Urbifossiella limnaea: one gene and its partner. The main gene of each other region encodes a partner of the protein of the gene in region 2 in a complex. Links are inferred from orthologs where the notes say so. Each region holds a gene or a part of one and is shown on either strand. Other genes may lie near its edges. The genes, in order: secA and secY.

What was found.
Region 1: the proteins of secY (region 2) and secA are in contact, whole or in part, in a crystal structure (PDB 3DIN), measured with the Thermotoga maritima proteins. The link is inferred for Urbifossiella limnaea from one-to-one orthologs. Residues at the interface, in WP_004081795.1 of Thermotoga maritima: Glu108, Gly109, Glu110, Glu111, Ala236, Glu237, Arg238, Arg239, Ile240, Thr241, Ile242, Gln243, Tyr244, Ala245, Arg246, Arg247, Val248, Thr249, Gly250, Arg251, Arg252, Val253, Tyr254, Gly256, Ala257, Ser258, Thr259, Tyr260, Leu261, Pro262; in WP_004082002.1 of Thermotoga maritima: Glu261, Ala262, Arg263, Lys300, Ala301, Arg302, Thr303, Ile304, Ile305, Leu323, Tyr324, Asp325, Pro326, Val329, Ser330, Tyr333, Ile336, Lys340, Phe345, Val349, Glu363, Phe364, Tyr374, Ser375, Gly376, Gly377, Glu393, Ile395, Thr482, Ser483.

The regions. Positions count from the first base shown.
Region 1 is NZ_CP036273.1:1,279,038-1,283,819, forward strand. The notes cover bases 1-4,477. They hold secA (preprotein translocase subunit SecA), read left to right. Parts: upstream 1-374; coding sequence 375-4,277; downstream 4,278-4,477. Also shown: ETAA1_RS05130 (glycine--tRNA ligase), read left to right, coding at 4,543-4,782. UniProt on the Escherichia coli protein: Required for protein export, interacts with the SecYEG preprotein conducting channel.
Region 2 is NZ_CP036273.1:2,623,016-2,626,296, reverse strand. What follows is about bases 51-3,026. They hold secY (preprotein translocase subunit SecY), read left to right. Parts: upstream 51-833; coding sequence 834-2,219; downstream 2,220-3,026. Other genes in these bases: map (type I methionyl aminopeptidase), read left to right, coding at 2,242-3,026; rplO (50S ribosomal protein L15), read left to right, coding at 172-678; rpsE (30S ribosomal protein S5), read left to right, coding at 51-172. Also shown: more of rpsE, read left to right, coding at 1-50; more of map, read left to right, coding at 3,027-3,036; rpmJ (50S ribosomal protein L36), read left to right, coding at 3,125-3,238. UniProt on the Escherichia coli protein: The central subunit of the protein translocation channel SecYEG. Consists of two halves formed by TMs 1-5 and 6-10.

The DNA of each region.
Region 1 (4,782 bases), 1.3 Mb from region 2 along the record:
CGCGCCGGGTGGGCTTCCGGCGTTTACCCCGGCCGCCGCAGCAGCATCCCGCCGAGCAGGTACACCACCGCGCCCATCACCAGCGCGAACCCCACCGCCGTAACCGCTTCCATCGCAGACCCTCCGCGGGGAATTGCAGCCGAACGCCTCGATTATGAACAACTGGATCGAAATGTCCACATTAAATCGGACTCGCGCATCCGCTTTCCCCGCGGCGAGAATCCGCGGCCCGGCCGTCCCACTTCTGGTAGACAGGGGTACGCGGGGCGGTCGTGCCGGTCGTAGCGGTCGGGATTGACCCCCATTTTGCCCCTACTTACAGTGAACACTTGATTCCCGCGCCGCCGCGCGGCACCGGCACGAAGGAAGCCCCGATGGCGACGCAGCCCGCGACCCTGGAAACGAGCTTCCTCGAAAAGATCGGGGAGAAGTTCACCAGCCTGACGGAAGGCGTCGTCGGCGCCATCACCCGCCTCATCGGCGGGTCGTCCAGCGAGCGCGTCACCAAGTCGCTCGGCTACTACCGCCCCAAGCACGCCGAGTCGCACACCGTCACCGCCGGGTCGGTGCTCGCCCGCACCAACGCCCTCGAAGACGAGATGAAGGCGCTCTCGGACGACGAGCTCCGCGGGCTGTCCGACAAGTACCGCCAGCGGCTCAAGGACGGGGCCACGCTCGACGACCTGCTGCCCGAGGCGTTCGCCGCCTGCCGCGAGTCCGCCCGCCGTACGAAGGGGATGCGCCACTACGACGTGCAGATCGTCGGCGGGGCCGTCCTCCACGGGTACAAGACCGGCCTCGGCGCCATCGCCGAGATGATCACCGGCGAGGGCAAGACCCTCGTCGCCACCCTGGCGGTGTACCTGAACGCGCTGGAGGCGAAGGGCGTCCACGTCATCACCGTCAACGACTACCTGGCCCGCCGCGACTGCGAGTGGATGCTGCCCATCTACAACGCCCTCGGCGTGAGCGCCGCGTACATCCAGTCGGACATGGACCCGGAGCCGCGCCGCCACGCCTACGAGTGCGACATCACCTACGGCACCGCGTCCGAGTTCGGGTTCGACTACCTCCGCGACAACATGAAGCTGGCCCGCCACGACGACCCGGGCTTCCACCCGCACTACCGCCAGGTGCAGCGGACGCCGCTCAACTACGCCGTCATCGACGAGGTGGACAACATCCTCATCGACGAGGCCCGCACGCCGCTCATCATCAGCGGCCCGGCCTTCTCCGACGCCAAGCGGTTCGCCGAGGCCGACAAGGTCGCCCGCGCCCTCACCGAGCTGGAGCGGAAGGCCCGCGCCGAGCTGAAGGACGCCGGCACCGTCGCCGTGACCGGCACCGAGGGCGACGGCCTGCCGCTGCTGTCGCCGGTGGACCCGGCGAAGGTGGACCCGGCGAACCCGCCGCCGAAGGGCGTGTACTTCGAGATCAAGGAGAAGGAGAAGACCTGCCACCTGACCGACGCCGGCGTCCGCGAGGCGGAGCGGCTGGCGGGCGTCGAGAGCTTCTACACGGCCGGCAACATGGACTGGCCGCACATGATGGACAACGCGCTGAAGGCGCACCACCTGTACAAGCTCGACCGCGACTACATGATCGCGCCCGACCCCCGCGAGGACAACCAGCTCGGCATCATCATCATCGACCAGAACACCGGCCGGGCCATGTTCGGCCGGCAGTGGAGCGACGGGCTCCACCAGGCGGTGGAGGCGAAGCACCAGAAGGACGGCGTGCAGATCAAGCAGGAGACGCAGACGCTCGCCACCGTCACCCTGCAGAACTACTTCCGCCTGTACAAGAAGCTCGGCGGCATGACCGGCACGGCCATGACCGAGGCCAACGAGTTCTGGAAGATCTACAAGCTCGACGTGGTCGCCGTGCCGACCAACAAGCCGCTGCGGCGCATCAACTCGAAGGACATGGTGTACCGCACCGACGGCGAGAAGTGGAACGCCGTCGTCGCCGAGATCGAGGAGGTCCACAAGAGCAAGCGGCCGATCCTCATCGGCACCACCGACGTGGCCAAGAGCGAGAAGCTGTCCGCCATGCTGAAGCGGCGCGGCATCAAGCACGAGCTGCTGAACGCCAAGCCCGAGAACGTGGCCCGCGAGGCCGAGATCGTGGCCCAGGCCGGCCGGCTCGGCGGCGTCACCATCAGCACGAACATGGCCGGCCGCGGCACCGACATCATCCTCGGCGGCAACCCCGAGACGCTGGCGTGGGCGCGGCTGAAGCAGCTGAAGAACGAGGACGGCCGGCCCAAGTACCCCACGCGGCTCGAAATCCCCAACGACGTGTGGACGGCGACCGTCGCGGAGATCGAGGCGAAGGAGAAGATGAAGGAGGAGGGCCGCAAGGTCGCCGAGATGGGCGGGCTGCACATCGTCGGCACCGAGCGGCACGAGAGCCGCCGCATCGACAACCAGCTCCGCGGCCGCGCCGGCCGGCAGGGCGACCCGGGGTCGAGCCGGTTCTACCTGTCGCTGCAAGACGACCTGATGCGGATGTTCGCCGGCGAGTGGGTGAGCAGCGTGCTGACGCGCCTCGGCATGCAGGAGGGCGAGGCGATCGAGAGCGGCATGGTCACCCGCCGCATCGAGAAGGCGCAGAAGAAAGTCGAGGAGTACCACTTCGACCAGCGGAAGAACCTCCTCGAGTACGACGAGGTGATGGACTACCAGCGGAAGCGCGTGTACGGAGGCCGGCAGGAAATCCTCGACGGCAAGAACCCCCGCGCGCTGATCCTGGAAATGATCGACGAGCAGGTGAAGGCCGCGGTGACGCGGTTCCTCGCCGACGACTACGGGGCCGCCAGCTTCGCCGAGTTCGCGTCGAACCGCCTGGCCGTGGAGTTCGAGGCCCGCGACTTCCGCGGCGCCAGCTTCGAGGACGCCAAGACGGTGGCGCTGGACAAGGCGCTCGCCGCGGTGCCGACGATCGTCCAGGAGCTGATGGAGGAAAACTTCAACCCCGACGAGGAAGCGAAAGACTGGAAGTGGAACGAGATGGTGCGGGCGCTCGGGGCGCGGTTCGGCATCAAGACGTCGGAGAAGGACCTGAAGAAGATTCCGCCCGACGAGATGACCGAGAAGTTCGTCGGCCAGGGGCAGGCGATGGTCCGCGCCATCGACCTGTCCGAGGGGGGCCGGTTCCTGACGCGGGCGTACGGCGCCGAGTCGCTGTCGGACTGGGCGCGGCAGAAGTTCGCCGTCAAGCTGTCCGTCGAGGACATCGCCGCGAAGAGCGAGCCCGAGCTGGTGCCGTTCCTGGCGGCGGCCGTGCGCGAGGCGTACCGCAAGAAGGACCGCGAGTTCCCGGTGCAGGTGGCGATGCAGCACCACATGGCCGACAAGCCGCACGCCGGCGGCCAGAAGTACGACCGCGACGGGCTGTTCAACTGGGCGCACGGCCGGCTCGGCGTGGCGCTGGCGTCGATGGACGGCAAGACCGACATCTCCCAGGGCGACGCCGGCTTCTTCGCCGTGGCCCGCGCCGCGATCGAGGCCGAGGGCTTCACCGAGGAGTTCGCCCGCACCGAGCCCCGCAGCAAGCTGCGCGAGAAGCTGCTGGCGATGGCCGCGAAGGCGATGCCGGCCGCCGACCTGCCCGAGATCGACGCCCGCCTCGACGACGCCTTCAGCGGCGCGAAGGTGGCCGAGGCCGACGACGCGAAGGAGCTGGCCGACTGGGCGCGGACAGAGTTGGGCCTGGTGGTGGACCCGGCAGCGGTGACGGGCCAGACCCGTGACGCGGCCCGGCAGACGCTGCTGAACGCCTACGACGCGAAGTACCGCCCCGAGATGCACTCGGTGGAGCGCGGCCTGGTGCTGGAGCAGCTGGACAGCGCGTGGAAGAGCCACCTGCTGACGATGGACAGCCTGCGGAGCGGCGTGGGCCTGCGCGGGTACGCCCAGGAAGACCCGAAGATCGTGTACAAGCGCGAGGGCATGCGCGAGTTCGACACGATGTGGGCGGGCGTGCGCGACCGGGTGACGGAGTCGGTGTTCCGCATGGAGGAGATGGGCGACGAGGAGGCGCAGATGGCGTTGTGGGCCGGCGCCCGCGCGACGCAGTCGGCGGCCATCTCGGCGGCGCAGTCGCGGGCGGCGGAGGCCGACGCGCAGGGCCAGAGCACGAGCACCGGCGGCGAGGGGAAGAAGGCGGAGCCGATCCGGAACATCGGCGCGAAGGTGGGCCGCAACGACGCCTGCCCGTGCGGCAGCGGCAAGAAGTACAAGAACTGCCACATGAAGCTGGAGGCGCGGAAGTAGGGTCGAACACCCCGGCGAGCCGAGGGCCGTCAGGCCCCGGGTGGTACGCACGTCGAATCACGTCGGATGTGACCTGATGTGCGTACCACCCGGGGCCTGACGGCCCTCGGCTCGCCGGGCCGTCCCGAACCCCGCCATCCCGTATCGCGTCCCGTATCATGACCCGCGTACCGGCCGGGGTGTTTCGCCCCGGCTGCTCTCTTTCACCCGCGGTGCCCAGGCCAAGGGTTCCGCCGGAGGCGCCGACGTGCCGACCCGCATCGACATGGCGAAGTTCGCCAAGTTCTGCAAGGACATGGGCTTCGTCTACCAGTCGTCCGAGATCTACGGCGGCATCAACGGCTTCTGGGACTACGGCCCCCTCGGCGTCGAGCTGAAGCGGAACATCAAGGAGGCGTGGTGGCAGGACATGGTCCGCAACCCGCCGCCCGGCCCGTCGGGTCAGGAGATCCGCATGGTCGGGCTCGACTGCTCGATCATCATGAACCCCAAGGTCTGGGTCGCC
Region 2 (3,281 bases):
CAAGGCCGGGCCGGGCGTCCGCGAGGTGCTCCAGGCCGCCGGCGTCACCAACATCCTCACCAAGGTCCACGGGAGCACCAACCCGATGAACCTGGTGAAGGCCACGATCAACGGCTTGAACCAGCTACGCACCCGCGAGGAAGTCGCGGCGCTGCGGGGGGTGGCACTCTAATGGACCTGAACGCAGTTCACAGCGGCGTCGCCAAGCGGAAGCTCAAGCGTCGCGTCGGCCGCGGCATCGGCTCGGGCCAGGGTAAGACTTGCGGCCTCGGCCAGAAGGGCCAGTACGCCAGCGCCGGCGCCAGGCTCCCCAGCGGCTTGTTCGAGGGCGGCCAGATGCCGCTCTACCGCCGCCTCCCGAAGCGCGGGTTCAACAACGCCCGCTTCCAGAAGAACCACTCCGTGGTCAACGTCGGCGATCTGGACGTCTTCGACGCCAACGCCACCGTCGACCTGGACGCGCTGAAGGCGAAGAAGTTGGTGCCGTCGAGCACCGAGGGCGTGCGGGTCCTCGGCGACGGCGACCTGGCGAAGAAGCTTACGGTCAAGGGCGATCACTTCTCCAAGTCGGCGAAGGAGAAGATCGAGAAGGCCGGCGGCAAGGTAGATCTGATCCCGCCGCCGAAGAAGCCGGTACGGAACAAGATGACGCCGCGGCCGCCGAAGGCCGCCAAGTGAAGGGCTGAGCAGGTGAAGGGGTGAAGGGGTGAGAAGGGCCGGCTGCACGCCCCCTTTCTTGCCCCCTCTCCCCTTCATCCCTTCAGAGACAGAGCCGCAAGCCGAGAATCGGGTCGGTCGGCGTCCCGTAGCGTAGACAGCCGCCGGAGGGAACCATGCAGACCCTGCTGACGATCTTCAAGATTCCCGAGCTGCGGAAGAAGATCTTCATCACGCTCGTGTTCCTCGCCGTTTACCGGATCGGGTACTACGTCCCGCTCCCGATGATCGACCACGCGAAGATGGCCGAGAAGATGGCGAACGCCCAGGGCGGGGCGCTCGGCCAGGTGCTCGGCTTCGTCTCCATGTTCTCCGGCGGCAACCTCAGCACGGCGTGCATCTTCTCGATGGGGATCATGCCGTACATCTCGGCGTCGATCATCATCCAGCTCCTCGCCAGCGGCGTCGTCCCGTCGCTCGAACGCCTCCGCAAGGAGGGCGAGAGCGGCCGCAAGAAGCTGAACGAGATCACCCGCTACCTCACCGTGCCGATCTGCCTCGTCCAGGGCTTCATCATCGCCCAGTCGGTGATGCGCCCCGAAGGCTCCGACGGCATGGGGCTCACGCCGCCGACCTACGCGGAAGGCTTCAACCTGTACTGGTTCGGGTTCTCCGCCGTCGTCACGATGACGGCCGGGACGGTGTTCCTGATGTGGCTCGGCGAGCAGATCGACGAGTACGGCATCGGCAACGGCATCAGCCTCATCATCATGGCCGGCATCGTCGCCCGCCTCCCCGACGCCACCGGCAAGCTGATCTTCGACAGCACGACCGGGAAGGTGAAGGAGTCGCTGTTCACGCTCGGGGCGGCGACCGGCGACGTGAGCTTCGAGAAGCTGGTGGTGCTGCTGTTCCTGTTCGTCGCGGTGGTGGTCGGCGTGATCGCCATGACGAAGGCCCAGCGGCGCATCCCGACGCAGAGCGCCAAGCACGTCCGCGGCCGGCGCGTGTACGGCGGCACCCGGCAGTTCCTGCCGATGAAGGTGAACGCCGCCGGCGTCATGCCGGTGATCTTCGCCAGCACGCTGCTCATCCTGCCGTGGTTCCTGTTCAACCTGATCGCCAACGTGACCGACGCCGGGTGGGCGGCCAGCATGGCGCAGACGTTCCAGAACCACAGCGGGTGGATGTACAACGTGATGTACATCGTGATGATTTACGTGTTCTGCTACTTCTGGGTCGCCATCACCTTCAACCCGAAGGAGATCGCCGACAACCTGAAGGACTACGGCAGCTTCATCCCCGGGTACCGGCCGGGCAAGCGCACCGCCGACTACCTGGAGCGGGTGCTGATGCGGATCACGTACGTGGGGGCGGCGTTCCTCGCGGTCATCGCCATCATCCCGAACGTGGTGACCGGCGTGCTGGAAATCGACCCGGTCGTGGCGAGCTTCTACGGCGGCACCGGCCTGCTCATCGTCATCAGCGTCGCCCTGGACCTGGTGCAGAAGATCAACAGCCACCTGGTCATGCGGAACTACGCCGGCCTGACCGACGACTGACGTGCGGACGGAGGTAGCCGCCATGCTCCGACAGAACACGAACCGGCCGCCGGAGCTGAAGTCGGCCCGCGAGATCGGGCTGATGCGGGAGGCCGGTAAGCTCGTCGCGCGGGCCCTGCGCATCTGCCGCGAGCTCGCCAAGCCCGGCACCAAGACCATCGAGATCGACCAGGCCGTCGAGAAGTTCTACGCCGAGCACGGGGCCGTCCCGCTGTTCAAGGGCTACCCCGGCAAGACGCCCTTCCCCGCCGTCACGTGCCTGAGCGTGAACGAGCAGGTCGTCCACGGCATCCCCGGCAACCGCGTCCTCAAGGAGGGCGACCTCCTCAAGGTGGACACGGCCTGCAAGCTGAACGGCTGGTGTGCCGACCGGGCCATCACCATCCCGATCGGCCCGGTGTCGCCGGAAAAGGCCCGGCTGGTGAAGGTGGCCGAGGAGACGCTCCAGCTGGCGATCGACCTGCTGCCGAAGCGGAAGTGGTGGACGCAGGTCGCCAGCGAAATGCAGAAGCACGTGGAGCAGTCCGGGTTCAGCGTGGTGACGAGCTACGTCGGGCACGGCATCGGCCGGGTGATGCACGAGAACCCGCAGGTGCCGAACTACGTGGACCGCGAGACCCGCAAGCAGGACTTCAAGCTGGAACCCGGCCTGACCCTGGCCGTCGAGCCGATGGTGAACATGCGGAAGGGCGAGGTGGACACGCTCTCCGACACCTGGACGGTGGTGACGCGGGACCGGATGCCGAGCGTCCACGTCGAGCACACGCTGGCGCTGACCGCCGGCGGCGTGTTGATCGTGACCGCGGACGAGGAGTAGAATTCTCCGCCGCGCCCTTGCCCGGGAAAACGGGCGTTCCTACTGTGAAAGTTTACCCGCCCGTGGGCGGCATCGGAACAGGTGGCCCATGAAGGTGCGTGCGAGCGTCCGCCGGATGTGCGAGAAGTGCAAGCTGATCAAGCGGAAGGGCGTCGTCCGCGTGATCTGCGAGGACCCCCGCCACAAGCAGCGGCAAGGCTAAGGTCTTGAGCCCGACCGGCTCGACCACGAACTCGAACCTCCCA